DNA from 3 places in the Pseudonocardia sp. DxW genome. Region 3 is predicted to be linked to each of the others. Evidence: riboswitches for the same ligand, from Rfam matches in the RefSeq annotation. Region 3 holds a riboswitch; each other region holds the start of a gene.
The links. Region 3 has a riboswitch for cobalamin ahead of ACVJO7_RS09125 (hypothetical protein). Riboswitches for the same ligand answer to the same signal wherever they lie in the genome.
Positions count from the first base shown of each region.

Region 1: another riboswitch for cobalamin. It lies ahead of metE (5-methyltetrahydropteroyltriglutamate--homocysteine S-methyltransferase); the one in region 3 lies ahead of ACVJO7_RS09125 (hypothetical protein).
Region 2: another riboswitch for cobalamin. It lies ahead of cobN (cobaltochelatase subunit CobN); the one in region 3 lies ahead of ACVJO7_RS09125 (hypothetical protein).

Region 1 covers NZ_JBZFLK010000017.1:56,653-61,044, reverse strand. The annotation lists gene metE (5-methyltetrahydropteroyltriglutamate--homocysteine S-methyltransferase) at 457-2,757, opposite strand; cobalamin riboswitch at 2,932-3,139, opposite strand; gene mdo (NDMA-dependent methanol dehydrogenase) at 3,372-4,392, shown strand, end outside.
Region 2 covers NZ_JBZFLK010000002.1:392,659-397,050, forward strand. The annotation lists gene cobN (cobaltochelatase subunit CobN) at 1-1,424, opposite strand, end outside; cobalamin riboswitch at 1,499-1,644, opposite strand; gene ACVJO7_RS04600 (PucR family transcriptional regulator ligand-binding domain-containing protein) at 1,705-3,291, opposite strand; gene speB (agmatinase) at 3,385-4,323, shown strand; gene ACVJO7_RS04610 (sodium:solute symporter family protein) at 4,334-4,392, shown strand, end outside.
Region 3 covers NZ_JBZFLK010000005.1:36,352-40,743, reverse strand. The annotation lists gene ACVJO7_RS09130 (DNA polymerase IV) at 1-900, shown strand, start outside; gene ACVJO7_RS09125 (hypothetical protein) at 949-1,332, opposite strand; cobalamin riboswitch at 1,371-1,538, opposite strand; gene ACVJO7_RS09120 (TetR/AcrR family transcriptional regulator) at 1,539-2,507, opposite strand; gene cobA (uroporphyrinogen-III C-methyltransferase) at 2,562-3,782, opposite strand.

The DNA of each region.
Region 1 (4,392 bases), on a different contig from region 3:
ACCGGCGGCGGTCGACACCCCGCACCGGCGTGTTGCATATTGGGTGCAACAACTCGGGAGAGTGCGCATGGGGCGGGGGCCGCACGACGGGACCGAGTGCACCGGATGCGACTGGGAGGGCCGACCGGAGGCGTTCCGCTGGTACCCCGAGCCCGGAGCCGCGGAGCCTGCCGGGACACCGGGCCCCGATCCGGTACCGGCGCCGTCCCCGCCACCGGGCGACACCCGCGGTCAGCAGCACCGCCGCCGAGGGCACGGGCACCGCCTGCGGCGCGGTGACGAGGTGCCCACCGCTGCGCCACCATCGAGCCCCGCTCCGCCGCAGACGGCTGGACCCCCAGGCCGAGGAAGGACAGCCCGGAGACGGTCAGCAGCAGCGCTGCGGCGGTGCGGAATGCCCCCGCGGCGTCCACCGTGACGTCCGGTCCGGTGTGACGCCGCGGGAGCGCACCGGCGTCAGCCGGTGGTCTGCGCCCGGACCCGGCGGGCCGCCGCGACCAGGTTGGTGAGCGCCGCGACGGTCTCCGGCTCACCGCGGGTCTTCAGCCCGCAGTCCGGGTTCGCCCACAGCCGCTCCGGGCCGATGTGCCGCAGCGCCGCGGTGAGCTGGCCGGCGAGCTCGTCGGTGTCCGGCACCTCGGGCGAGTGCACGTCGTAGACGCCCGGGCCGAGGCCGCGCGGGATGCCCGGCCCCAGGTCGGCGAGCACCTCCATCCGGGACCGGGCCGCCTCGACGGTGGTGACGTCGGCGTCCAGCCCGTCGATCGCCCCGACCACCTCGCCGAACTCGGAGTAGCACAGGTGGGTGTGGATCTGGGTGCCGTCGGCGACCCCGCCGACCGACATCCGGAACGCGTCCACCGCCCACTCCAGGTAGTCGGCGCGGTCCCGCTCGTGCAGCGGCAGCAGCTCGCGCAGGGCGGGCTCGTCCACCTGGATGATCCGGATCCCGGCCGCCTCCAGGTCGGCGACCTCGTCGCGCAGGGCCAGCCCGACCTGGCGGGCGGTGTCGGCGAGCGGCTGGTCATCGCGGACGAACGACCAGGCCAGGATGGTGACCGGCCCGGTCAGCATGCCCTTCACCGGCCGCTGCGAGAGCGACTGCGCGTAGCTCGCCCAGTCGACGGTGATCGGGGCCGGGCGGGACACGTCCGAGTGCAGGATCGGCGGCCGTACGCAGCGCGAGCCGTAGGACTGCACCCAGCCGAACTCGGTGGTGGCGAAGCCGTCCAGGTTCTCGGCGAAGTACTGGACCATGTCGTTGCGCTCGGGCTCGCCGTGCACCAGCACGTCCAGCCCGATCTCCTCCTGCAGCGCGACCACGCGGGCGATCTCCCGGCGCATCCGCCCGGTGTACTCGCCGGTGTCGATCCGGCCGCTGCGGTGCGCCGCCCGGTCGGTGCGGATCGCGGCGGTCTGCGGGAACGAGCCGATCGTGGTGGTCGGGACGTCGGGCAGGCCCAGCGCCTCGCGCTGCACCTTCGCCCGCACGTCGGCCGCGCCGCGCCGGTAGTGGTCGGCGCCCAGCTCGGCCAGCCGGGCCCGGACCGTCGCGTCCCGGCGGGCGGCCGCCGCGACCCGCTCCCGGGTCTCCCGCGCGGCGTCGAACTCGGCCGCGACCGAGGCCCGGCCGCCGTGCAGGGCGCGGCCGAGCAGCACCACCTCGTCGACCTTCTGCCGGGCGAAGGCGAGCATGTCGACGACGTCGCCGGTCAGCGACGCCTCCACGGACAGGTCGTAGGGGACGTGCAGCAGCGAGCACGACGTCGAGATCCCCACCCGGCCCGCGACGCCGGTCAGCCGCGACGCGGTGACCAGGGCGGCGTCCAGGTCGGTGCGCCACACGTTGCGCCCGTCGACGACGCCGGCCAGCACCAGCTTGCCGCCGATCCCCTCGACGCCGTCGATCCCGTCCAGATCGGACGCCCCGGTGACCAGGTCCAGGGCCAGGCCCTCGACCGCGGTCGAGGCGAGCACCGGCAGCGCCGGGCCGAGCTCGCCGAAGTACGACGCGACCAGGATCTTCGGCCGGCGCGGCGCGGCCGCGAGCCGGTCGTAGGCCCGGCGCAGCGCGGCGATCTCGTCGTCGGAGCGGTCCGCGGCGAACGCCGGCTCGTCCAGCTGCACCCACTCGGCACCGGCGTCGGCCAGCTCGGCGAGCAGGTCCCGGTAGACCTCGACGAGCGGGCCGAGCAGGTCCAGCGGCCGGAACTCCTCGGGCGCACCCTCGGCGGGCTTCGAGAGCAGCAGCAGGGTCACCGGGCCGACCAGCACCGGGCGGGTCACGACGCCGGAGCGCAGCGCCTCCCGGAACTCCTCGAGCGCCGCGCGCGAGCCGGGCGCGAGCCGGGTCCCCGGGCCGATCTCGGGCACCAGGTAGTGGTAGTTCGTGTCGAACCACTTGGTCATCTCGCAGGCCGGCGCGCCGGTGCGGCCGCGGGCCATCGCAAACATCCGCTGCAGCGGGTCGGTGATGCCGGCGAAGCGCTCCGGGACGGCGCCGACGGCGAGCGCGGTGTCCAGGACGTGGTCGTAGAACGAGAACGTGTTGCCGGGGACCTGGTCCAGTCCCGCGTCCCGCAGCGTGGTCCAGGTGTCGCGGCGCAGACCGGCCGCCACCTCGTGCAGCGCGGAGACGTCGGACCGGCCGGCCCAGAACGCCTCGGTCGCGCGCTTCAGCTCCCGGTGCGGCCCGATCCTGGGGTACCCCAGCACGGTGCTGCCGGTGGTGGACACGGATGACACAGGTTTCGCCATGGTCACTGCCCTCTCTCCTCGCGAGCGCGGTGGAGGACCCGTCACCGCCGGAGAGGGGCACGACGGCACGGTCCGGGCGGGTCCGCACCGGACGCGCGACGGCGCCGGCGGGCACGGTGGTCACCCGGTCGTCCGCTGGGCCCTCCCTCGAGGCCACGGATCCGCGCACGCCGGTCGGCGCGCGCACCGGCGGCAGGTATTCGGACTCGTGGGCGCCGTGCTCGTGCCTACCGGCCGTCGCTTCCCGGGTCGGTTCCCAGTGCTGATGACGACTGTCGTTCCCACTCACCGCTGCGGGGCAGTCCCGGATTCACACCGGGTTCCCTGTTGTCCCGTGCCGGCCCCGCGGGGACCGGCACGAACCGTCGGCGGACCGACCATAACCCACCGGACGCGATCGGCGGACTGTTGCCTTGTCCTAACTGTTGCCATACTCTGGCAACATGTTCGCCCTCCCCGCTCGGGGTCGAGGGCGACCTATCCCTGCACCCCTCCGTTCAGACGGGTTTCCTGCCTGGTCTGCCGAGGAGTAATCGCGATCACCTCTGTGCCCGGGGCCACAACCGGTCCTAGCGTGCGGCTCGACCCATCCGCCTGCCGCAGAAAGGGCTGACATGCAGGTAGACGAGCTGCTCAAGCCGTTCCCCATCAAGGAGTTCCACCCGTTCCCCAGGGCGCTGCTGGGTCCCGGCTCGCACGAGCTCATCGGCCCGGAGGCCCTCAAGCTGGGCTTCAAGAAGACCCTGGTCATGACGTCCGGCCTGCGCGGCACCGACATCGTCCACAAGATCGTCGAGTCGATGAAGTACCACGGCCTCGAGGTCGTCGTGTACGACCAGGTCGAGTCGAACCCCAAGGACTACAACGTCATGGACGCTGTGGGCCTCTACCAGCAGAACAAGTGCGACTCGTTCGTCTCCATCGGCGGCGGCTCCTCGCACGACGCCTGCAAGGGCGCGCGCGTCTCGGTCGCCCACGACGGCCGCAACGTCAACGAGTTCGAGGGCTTCAACAAGTCCGAGAACCCGGCGAACCCGCCGCACATCGCGGTCTCGACGACGGCCGGCACCGGCTCCGAGACCTCCTGGGCGTACGTGATCACCGACACCACGACGGACCCGGACAACCCGCACAAGTACGTCGCGTTCGACGACGCCTCGGTCACCACCCTGGCGATCGACGACCCGGTGCTCTACTACGACTGCCCGATCGACTACACCGCGCAGTGCGGCTTCGACGTGCTCGCGCACGCCTCCGAGCCCTACGTCTCCCGGCTGAACTTCCAGCCGTCGCTGGGCAACGCGCTGCACGCCATCAAGCTGACCTCGCAGAGCCTGCGCCAGGCCGTGTGGAACGGCCAGGACCTGGCCGGCCGCGAGGGCATGATGTACGCGCAGTACATCGCCGCGCAGGCGTTCAACTCCGGTGGCCTGGGGATCATCCACTCGATCTCGCACGCGGTGTCGGCCTTCTACGACACCCACCACGGCCTGAACAACGCCATCGCGCTGCCGCGGGTGTGGGCGTTCAACATGCCGGTCGCCTACGAGCGGTTCGCCGACATCGCCGAGGCGATGGGCATCGACACCAGCGGCATGACCAAGCCGCAGGCCGCCGACGCCGCGCTCGCCGCGT
Region 2 (4,392 bases), on a different contig from region 3:
TAGATCGCGACCGGGTTCTCCCCGAACCCGCGCGGCGGCTGCACGATCAGCGTGACGTTCCCGCTGCGCAGCGCGGCGACGACGATGTGGTCGTCGTGCACGTACAGCTCGCCCGGCGGCTCGCCCCAGTGCTCGACGACGCCGTCGCGGAGGTCCTGCGGAAGCGTGTCGAACCAGCTGCGGTAGGTCGAGGCGGAGATCCGGATCGGGTTCCCGGCGAGCTTCTCCTCGGTGAGCCAGTCCGGGTCCTGCCCGCCGGCCTCGATCAGCGCGTGCATCAGCGCGTCGCCGTCGCCTGCCTCGACGCCCGGGAACCCGCCGGTCTCGTACCCGGCGGCGGCCATCGTGCGCAGCAGCGCGACCGTCGAGGCCGGGGTGTCCAGACCCACCGCGTTCCCGATCCGGGCGTGCTTGGTCGGGTACGCCGACAGCATCAGCACGATCTTCTTCTCGGCGTTCGGGATGCGGCCGAGGTTGGCGTGGTTCACCGCGATCCCGGCGACCCGGGCGGCGCGCTCGTGGTCCGGGACGTAGACGGACAGGCCGTCGTCGTCGGTCTCCTTGAACGAGAACGGGACGGTGATCAGCCGGCCGTCGAACTCGGGGACGGCGACCTGGGTGGCGACGTCGAGCGGGGACAGGCCGTCGTCGTTGGACTCCCAGGTCTCCCGGGACGAGGTCAGGCACAGGCCCTGCAGGATCGGCACGTCGAGCGCGGCGAGCTCGGTGACGTCCCACTCCTCGTCCTCGCCGCCGGCCTGCGCGGACGCCGGCTTGGTGCCGCCCGCGGCGAGCACGGTGACGACCATCGCGTCGGCGCCGCGCAGCGTGTCCAGCAGGCCGGCCGGGGCCTGGCGCAGCGAGGCGCACCAGATCGGCAGCGGTGTCGCGCCCTTCGCGGTGATCGCGTCGCAGAGCGCCTCGACGTAGGCGGTGTTCCCGGCCAGGAACTGCGCCCGGTAGAAGAGCACCGCCACGGTGGGTCCGGTCCCGGTGCCGGGGCCGTCCAGCACGCCCCACTCGGGCAGCTCCACCGGCGGCGCGAAGCCCTCACCGGTCAGCAGCACCGTGTCGGACAGGAACGCGTGCAGCTGCCGCAGGTTCTCGGTGCCGCCCTGTGCGAGGTAGGTGTGCGCCTCCGCGGCGACGCCGGCGGGCACGGTGGAGAGCTCCATCATCTCCGCGTCCGGCGCCATCTCACCGCCCAGGCAGACCAGCGGCGTGGACCGGGCTCGCAGCAGGTCCAGACCCTCCTCGAAGTAGCGGTAGCCGCCGAGCACCCGGACGACGACGACGTCGGCCGCGTCGGCCATCGCGGCCAGCTCGTCGAGCAGCACCCGGTTCGGGTTGGCGAGGCGGTAGTCCGCCCCGCCGGCACGGGCGGAGAGCAGGTCGGTGTCCGAGGTGGACAGGAGCAGGATCACCGGGCGGTCCCGGTGCGGGGCGTGCGGGCGCGCGTCATCGGCGTACCTTCCTCGGGATCCTCGTCCCGGACGGAGGTGGCGCGGCGGATGGGGCCAGTGTCTGGCTGCCCCGGCGGTCCACGAGGGTCCGCCGGGATCACAGTGGCGGGACCGCGCCGGACTCGCACCGGCTTCCTGATCCCACCCGCCGTCTTCGGTTGTCCGATCACCTTCCGCAACGGGCCGGTCCCCCGTCAAGGAACCGTGCACCGCCGTGGCGCTCGGCACCCGGTGCCGTCGGTCACCCGGCACCCTCGGTCCGGTCCCCCCGGCCCGGCCCGCCGACGGCCCGGCCGAGGTCGCGGGCGCGCAGCGCCAGCCACAGCTCGTGCCGGTCCTGCGCGGTGTCCAGCCGCCGCCCGGTGACCTGCTCGGCGGCCGCGATCCGGTTCCGGACGGTGTGCCGGTGCACGCCGAGCGCGGACGCGGCGGCCGCCCAGTGCCCGTTGCGTTCCAGGTGCGCGGCGATCGCCCGCAGCAGCTCCGGGCCGCGCGGGTCGGCGTCCAGCGGCCCGAGCACGGCGTCGGCGAAGGCCCGCAACCGGTCGTGGTCGAGCAGGGCGAGCAGCATCCGGCTGGACGCCACGTCGTCGGCGTGCGCGGGCCGCCCGGTCAGCCGGGCCACCGGGAGCGCGGAGCGGGCCTGCCGCAGCGACACCGCGAGCGCCCCCGGCCGGACGGCGATGCCGATCCCGGCCGGCCGGCGGGCGGCGAGCGCGGCCAGCACCGCCACCAGGTCGACCGACTCGGCGACCGCCAGCTCGACGGTGCCGTCGGCCTCCCCCGGCTCCGGCGCGGTCGTGCGGACCAGCGCGTCGGGCAGCACCGCGGCCAGATCGGCGGCCAGCTCCTCGGGGCGCGGCGCCGCGACCACGGCGGCGCGCAGCCGGGTCTCCGGCAGGCCGGCGGCGGCGAGCCTGCGGCCAGCGCCGTCGTCGTCGACGACGCCGCGGTCCAGCGCGGCCAGCAGCCGGGCCCGGCCGCGGCGGGCGGCGGCGTCCAGGCCGAGCCGGCGTTCCAGCTCCAGCGACAGCAGCGACACCAGGTCGCCGGTGACCTGGTTGGAGTGCGGCCCGGCGGCCGGCCCGTCGATCAGCAGCAACGCCCGGATCCGCCGCGAACCCAGCGGATGGACCTCCCGGCGGCGGCCGTCGGCGACCTCGACGGCGGCGCCCAGCAGACCCTGCCCGCGCACCTCCCCGATCGTCGTCGCGAGCCCGGCGGCCAGCTCCGCGGCCCCCTCGACGGGTGCCGCGGCCAGCACCCGGCCGAGCAGATCCACCACCACGCCGGTGCGCCCGGTCGCACCGGCGTGCGCGGCCAGCACCGCCTCGATGCCGCCCGGGGAGACCGCCGCGGCGGTCAGCGCGCGCTGGGTGCGCAGCGCCCACTGCAGCCGGGCCCGCTCGGCCGCGTCCCGGTGCGCGAACACCGCCTTGGTGACGGCGATGAACGGCACCCCCTCGGGCACCGAGAGCAGCGGCAGCCCGGCCCGGCGGGCCGCGGTGATGAGCGCCGGCGGGGTGCTGCGGTGCGGCAGGTCGGAGCCCAGGCCGACGCCGAGCGCGACCACGCCGTGCGCGCGCAGGTGCCGGGCGTAGCGGGTGAGGCCGTCGACGTCGGCGGGCAGCAGGAACCCGACGGTCAGCAGCAGCTCGCCGCCCTGCAGCCAGCCGCCCGGCTCGGCCAGCTCGGACACCGCGGCGGCGACCACGATCCGATCGAGATCGCCGTCGTCGATCGCCACCCGGCCCAGCCGCAGCTCCGGGTCGCCGAGCAGCTCACGCAGCGGCACCCCACCGGGCGGGATCGACACCATGGCGAACATGATCTCCGACGATTCGACGTTCTGTCACTTCTGTCGTCGTCGGGGGAACGAGCACGGTGGGCGGGACCCGGGTCGCGCCCAGAGGAGGAACCCATGCCGATCGGATCGGTCGACGCCGGCACCGTCCCCCGCTTCGCGGGCCCGCCCACGTTCGCCCGGCTGCCCCGGCTGGACGAGGTGGAGCACGCCGACGTGGCCGTGCTGGGGCTCCCGTTCGACGGCGGGGTGTCCTACCGGCCGGGTGCCCGGTTCGGCCCGGCGCACGTGCGGGCGTCGTCGAAGCTGCTGCGGCCCTACCACCCGCCGCTGGGGGTCTTCCCGTTCGGTGACCAGCAGGTGGCCGACGCCGGGGACCTGGGGATCGACCCGTTCGACATCGACCACGCGGTGCGCACCGTCGAACAGGCCGCGGACCGGTTGCGGGCCGGCGGGACGACGCTGCTCGCGCTCGGCGGCGACCACACGCTCGCGCTGCCGCTGCTGCGCTCGGTGGCGCGCACCCACGGGCCGGTCGCCGTCGTGCACTTCGACGCGCACCTCGACACCTGGGGCCCGTACTTCGGCGCGGACGTCACGCACGGCACCCCGTTCCGCAACGCCGCCGAGGAGGGCCTGCTCGATCCGCGGCGCTGCCTGCACGTCGGCATCCGGGGCCCGCTCTACTCCGAGCAGGACCTGACGAACGACGAGGTCCTCGGCTTCCAGGTGATCCACACCGACGCCTACCAGACCGAGGGCGTGGCCGCCGTCGTCGAGCGGATGCGGCGGCGGCTGGGCACCGGGCCGGTGTACGTGTCGGTCGACATCGACGTGCTGGACCCGGCGCACGCGCCCGGCACCGGCACCCCGGAGGCGGGCGGGCTGACCAGCCGCGAGCTGCTGCACACACTGCGCGCGCTGGCCGGCACCGACGTCGTCGGCGCCGACGTCGTCGAGGTCGCCCCGGCCTACGACCACGCCGAGATCACCGGCATCGCCGCCGCCCACGTCGCCTACGAGCTGCTGTCCGTGCTCGCGGCCAACCGGACCTGAGGAGCACCCCGTGGATCTCGCCGTCGTCGTCGTCTACCTGGTCGCGATGATCGCCTTCGGTTTCTGGGG
Region 3 (4,392 bases):
CCGGTGTCCGGCGAGGCGCTGCGCCGGATCGGGATCGAGACGATCGGCCAGCTCGCCGCGATGGACGGCCGGGAGGTCACCGGGGTGCTGGGCACGGCGATGGGCACCGAGCTGCACCGGCTGGCCCGCGGGATCGACGACCGGCCGGTCGCACCGCGCGGGGCGGCGAAGCAGATCAGCGCCGAGACCACCTTCGACACCGACCTGACCGCGATGTCCGCGGTGCACGCCGCCGTCGAGTCGATCTGCGTGGCGGTGCACCGCAGGCTGGTCGCCGACGGCCGGGCCGCGCGCACCGTCACCGTCAAGGCGCGCACCGGCGACTTCGTCACCCACACCCGGTCGGAGACGACGCCGTTCCCCAGCCGGGACCTCGCCACGCTGGTCGCGGTGGCCCGCCGGCTCGCCGACACCGCCCTCGGCGAGGGTGGGGTGCGGCTGCTCGGGGTGTCGGTGTCGGGCTTCAGCGAGGAGCCGCCGCTGGCCCTGTTCGACGCGGTGCCCTCGGCGCGGGGGTGGCGCGCGGCCCCGGTGGACCCGGACGGCGCGGGACCGGGCACGGCGGACCCGGGCGACCCGGGCGGAGCTGCGACCGGGCGGATGGGCACGCCGGTGGCGGTCGAGGAGCCGGCAGGGCCCCCGGCGGTGCCCGGGGAGGAGCCGGTCGACCGGCCCGCGGCTCCCGGGGAGCCGCCCGGCGACGACCGGCCGTGGCGGGCCGGTGACGACGTCGATCATCCCGAGCACGGCCACGGCTGGGTGCAGGGCGCCGGGCACGGGCGGGTCACCGTCCGATTCGAGACCGCGCTGACCGGGCCGGGCCGCACCCGCACGCTGGACGCCGCCGATCCACAGCTGACCCGCGCCGATCCGCTCCTGAGCTGGCGACCTGCCGGGTGAACCGGCCGGACCGGACCCAGCCGATCAGCGGGCTCAGCCGACCAGCGCTCAGCCGATCAGCGGGCTCCGGTGCGGCGGGGCGACCCGGGTGCCCGCGGCGACCCGGATCCCGAGTCCGGGTGCGGTGCGGGCGAGGCCGTCGAGCACCGCGCCCAGCGCGACGTCGGCGGCGGGCTCGCCCGCCACCAGCAGCACCCCGTTGCCGGCCGGGTGGTCCGCGGCCCAGGCGGTGATCCGGCCGACCGCGTCGCGCGGCGAGATCCGTTCGACCCGCCACGCCTCGGCGTAGAACAGGGCCACCGACTCCGGCCCGCGGGGGAACGTGAAGACGGTGTCGGCCTCCGCGAGCAGGCCCTCCAGCCCGTGCCCGGCCGACTCACCGGCCGGCTCGGTGCCGAGAACGACCAGGGTAGGGAGCGGGTCGACGCTCATCGCAATGTCCTCCTCGAGGGTCCGCGCCCTCAACAGTGGGAACTCCTGCGACGACGGCCAGTCTCCTGGCTCCCGGATCGACGCGCTCCCCCGCCTTCCCACCCTCGCCGGGCAGTGGCTGCGGGGTGGGGAGCGCTCCCCGGTGACAGTGGCGGGACCGCGCCGGACTCGCACCGGCTTCCTGCACCGTCGTCCGGGTCAGCCCATCACGAGCCGGTCGGGGGGTCAACAACGGGTGACGGTGACGCCTGTCCGGCGGCGAGGTCCCGCACCACCGGGGCCCAGCGCCCCGGCCAGCCGCCGGTGTGCCTCCGCGTCGAGATGGCAGCCGTCGATCCCGGTCCGGGTGATCGGGGCCGCATCGAAGAACGCGTGACCACCCGCGGCCGTCGGCGCACGCAGCGGCCCGGCGAGCCGTCGTGACGCGGCGGCCGAGGCCGCGTCGTAGACCCCCGGGGGCGGGCATCGACGCGACGAACCGCTTGGCGGCCCCGTCCATCGGCGACGGCGCGAGGACCACGAACCGCGGCACCGGCAGCCCGAGCGCCGCCGCGAACCCGGCCGGATGGTCCGGGTAGCGACCGAGCGCGCGGGCAACGTCGTCCGGGGTGCGGCGTAGCGGGTCCGCAGGTCGTTCGTCCCGAGCGCGCCCAGTTCTCCATGCCGGTGCGGACGGCGGCCATCGCCATCGAGGCGATCAGCACCGGGAGCTGCGGATCGACGTCGGGGCCCATCCGCAGCGCGGCGGCGTCGGCGAGCCTGCGGGGGGAGTTCTCGCTCAGCGACATCAGGGCACCGGTGACACCGGGGACGGTGCGGGCGAGCGCGAAGACCTCGTTCGCCTCGTCGCGGTCCGGTGGGTCCTCGCCGAGCTGGTCGAGCAGCAGCCGGCTCAGGTCGGCGAGGACCTCGCGGGGCGGGCCGGGCGGGCCGGCCACGAAGTTCTCCACCAGGTCCGGGGACAGCTCGGCCAGGGACAGCTCGACGGCCGCGGCCTCCTTGCCCGGGAAGTAGTTGAAGAACGTCCGCGGCGAGATGCCGGCCTCGGCGCCGATCGTTTCGACGGTGACCTTCTCCAGGCCGTGCTCCCGGGCCAGCCGCAGCACCACGAGATGGATGCCGCGCCGGGTCTCACTCCGCCTGCGGTCGCGCAGGCCCTCTCCTCGTTGCGCCACGACAACGATCTTTGCGCTCCGCGCAGAGTTTGCACACTGTGCACGTAACCGGCGTCACGGTCCGACCGGGGCCTCCAGCCCGGCGACAGGGCCGATCACCACGATCGCGGGCGGGCTGACCTCCTCCGCGGCGGCGACCTCGGCGGCCGTCGCCAGGGTCGCCCGCACGGTCCGCTGGATCCGGGTAGTGCCGTCCTGCACGATCAGCACCGGTGTCGACGGGTCGCGGCCGTGCTCGACGAGGACCTCGGCGAACCGGCCGAGCCGCTCCACCGCCATCATCAGCACGATGGTGCCGGCCATCCGGCCGAGCGCCGTCCAGTCGGTGAGGCTGCGCGGGTCCTCCGGCGCGACGTGCCCGGAGACGACGACGATCTCGTGCGCCACCCCACGGTGCGTCACCGGTGTCCCGGCGACGGCGGGCGCGGCGAACGCGCTGGTGAGGCCCGGGACGACGGTGACCGGCACCCCGGCCGCGGCGCACGCCTGCACCTCCTCGAACCCGCGGCCGTAGACGAACGGGTCGCCGCCCTTGAGCCGCACCACGAACTTCCCGCCCCTGGCATGCTCGACCAACAGCTCGTTGATCTTCTCCTGGGTCATCGCCCGGCCGTACGGGATCTTCGAGGCGTCGATGACCTCGACGTCCGACGGGAGCTCGTCCATCAGGTCGCGCGGGCCGAGCCGGTCGGTGACCACGACCTGGGCCCGGGACAGCAGCCGCCGCCCGCGGACGGTGATCAGCTCCGGGTCGCCGGGGCCGCCGCCGACCAGCGCGACGCCCGGCTGCGGCGGCTCCGCGCTCTCGTCGACGACGCCGGACTGCAGCGCCTCGACCAGCGCGGTGCGGACCGCCGCCGAACGCCGGTGCGCGCCCCGGGCCAGCACGCCGACGGTCAGCCCGTCGTGCGCGCCGGTGGCCGGGGTGACGGCGGTGCCGCGGGCGCCGTCGTCGGCGCGGACGCAGAACACCCGGTCCCGCTCCGCCTCCGCGGTGACCGCCCCGTTCACCGCCACGTCGTCGGTCGCGGCGATCGCGTACCAGGCGCCTGCCAGGTCCCCCTCGGCGTAGCGGCGGGCGGTCCAGGTGATCTCACCGGCTGACACCATGCCCTCGACGGCCGGGGTGACCTCGGGCGACACCACCTCGACCAGCGCCCCGGCCGCGATCAGCCGGGCGACCCGGCGCTGGGCGACCTGCCCCCCGCCGACCACGACGACGCGCCGGCCGGACAGGTCCAGGCCGACCAGGTACTGCTCGTGCTGCGCGCTCAACGACGTTCCTCTCCCGGGCGCTCCGTGCCCATCCCCCGGCGGCCCGTGCCCGGTGCCCCGTGCTCGTGCCGGGCGGTGCGTGCCCGGACCGGTGAACCCCCGGCTCCCGTGCGGCGGCGGCCGAGGATAACGAGCCGGACGCCCTCGGCAGGCCCCGCGGAGGCCAAACCCACACCAGACCCCCCAAATCCCGCCCCCCGCCCCGGCCCCGGCAGCCGCGCGGGCACGGGGCACGGCGCACGCGGCGCGCAGCACTCGGCGCGCGACACGGCACGCGGCGCGCAGCACTCGGCACGGCGCACGGCGGATGGGGCACGGCGGATGGGGCACGGCACGGAGCACGCGGCACGGCGCACGGCACGGACCACCGGGCACCAGGCACCGGGTACCGGGCACCGGGCACCGGGCACCGGGCACCGGGCACCGGGCACTGTTCGCACGGGGTCGGCGCGTTCGCACGAGGTCCGATCCCGTGCGAACGCTGCGATCCCGTGCGAACGCAGCGAACCCGTGCGGCTGTCGGAGCGAGGCGCGGCGCCGGGAGCCGGGCGCCGGGGCGGAGGGCCGGGCAGGTGGCGGCGCCGGGGTCGAGAGACGGCGCCGGGGTCGA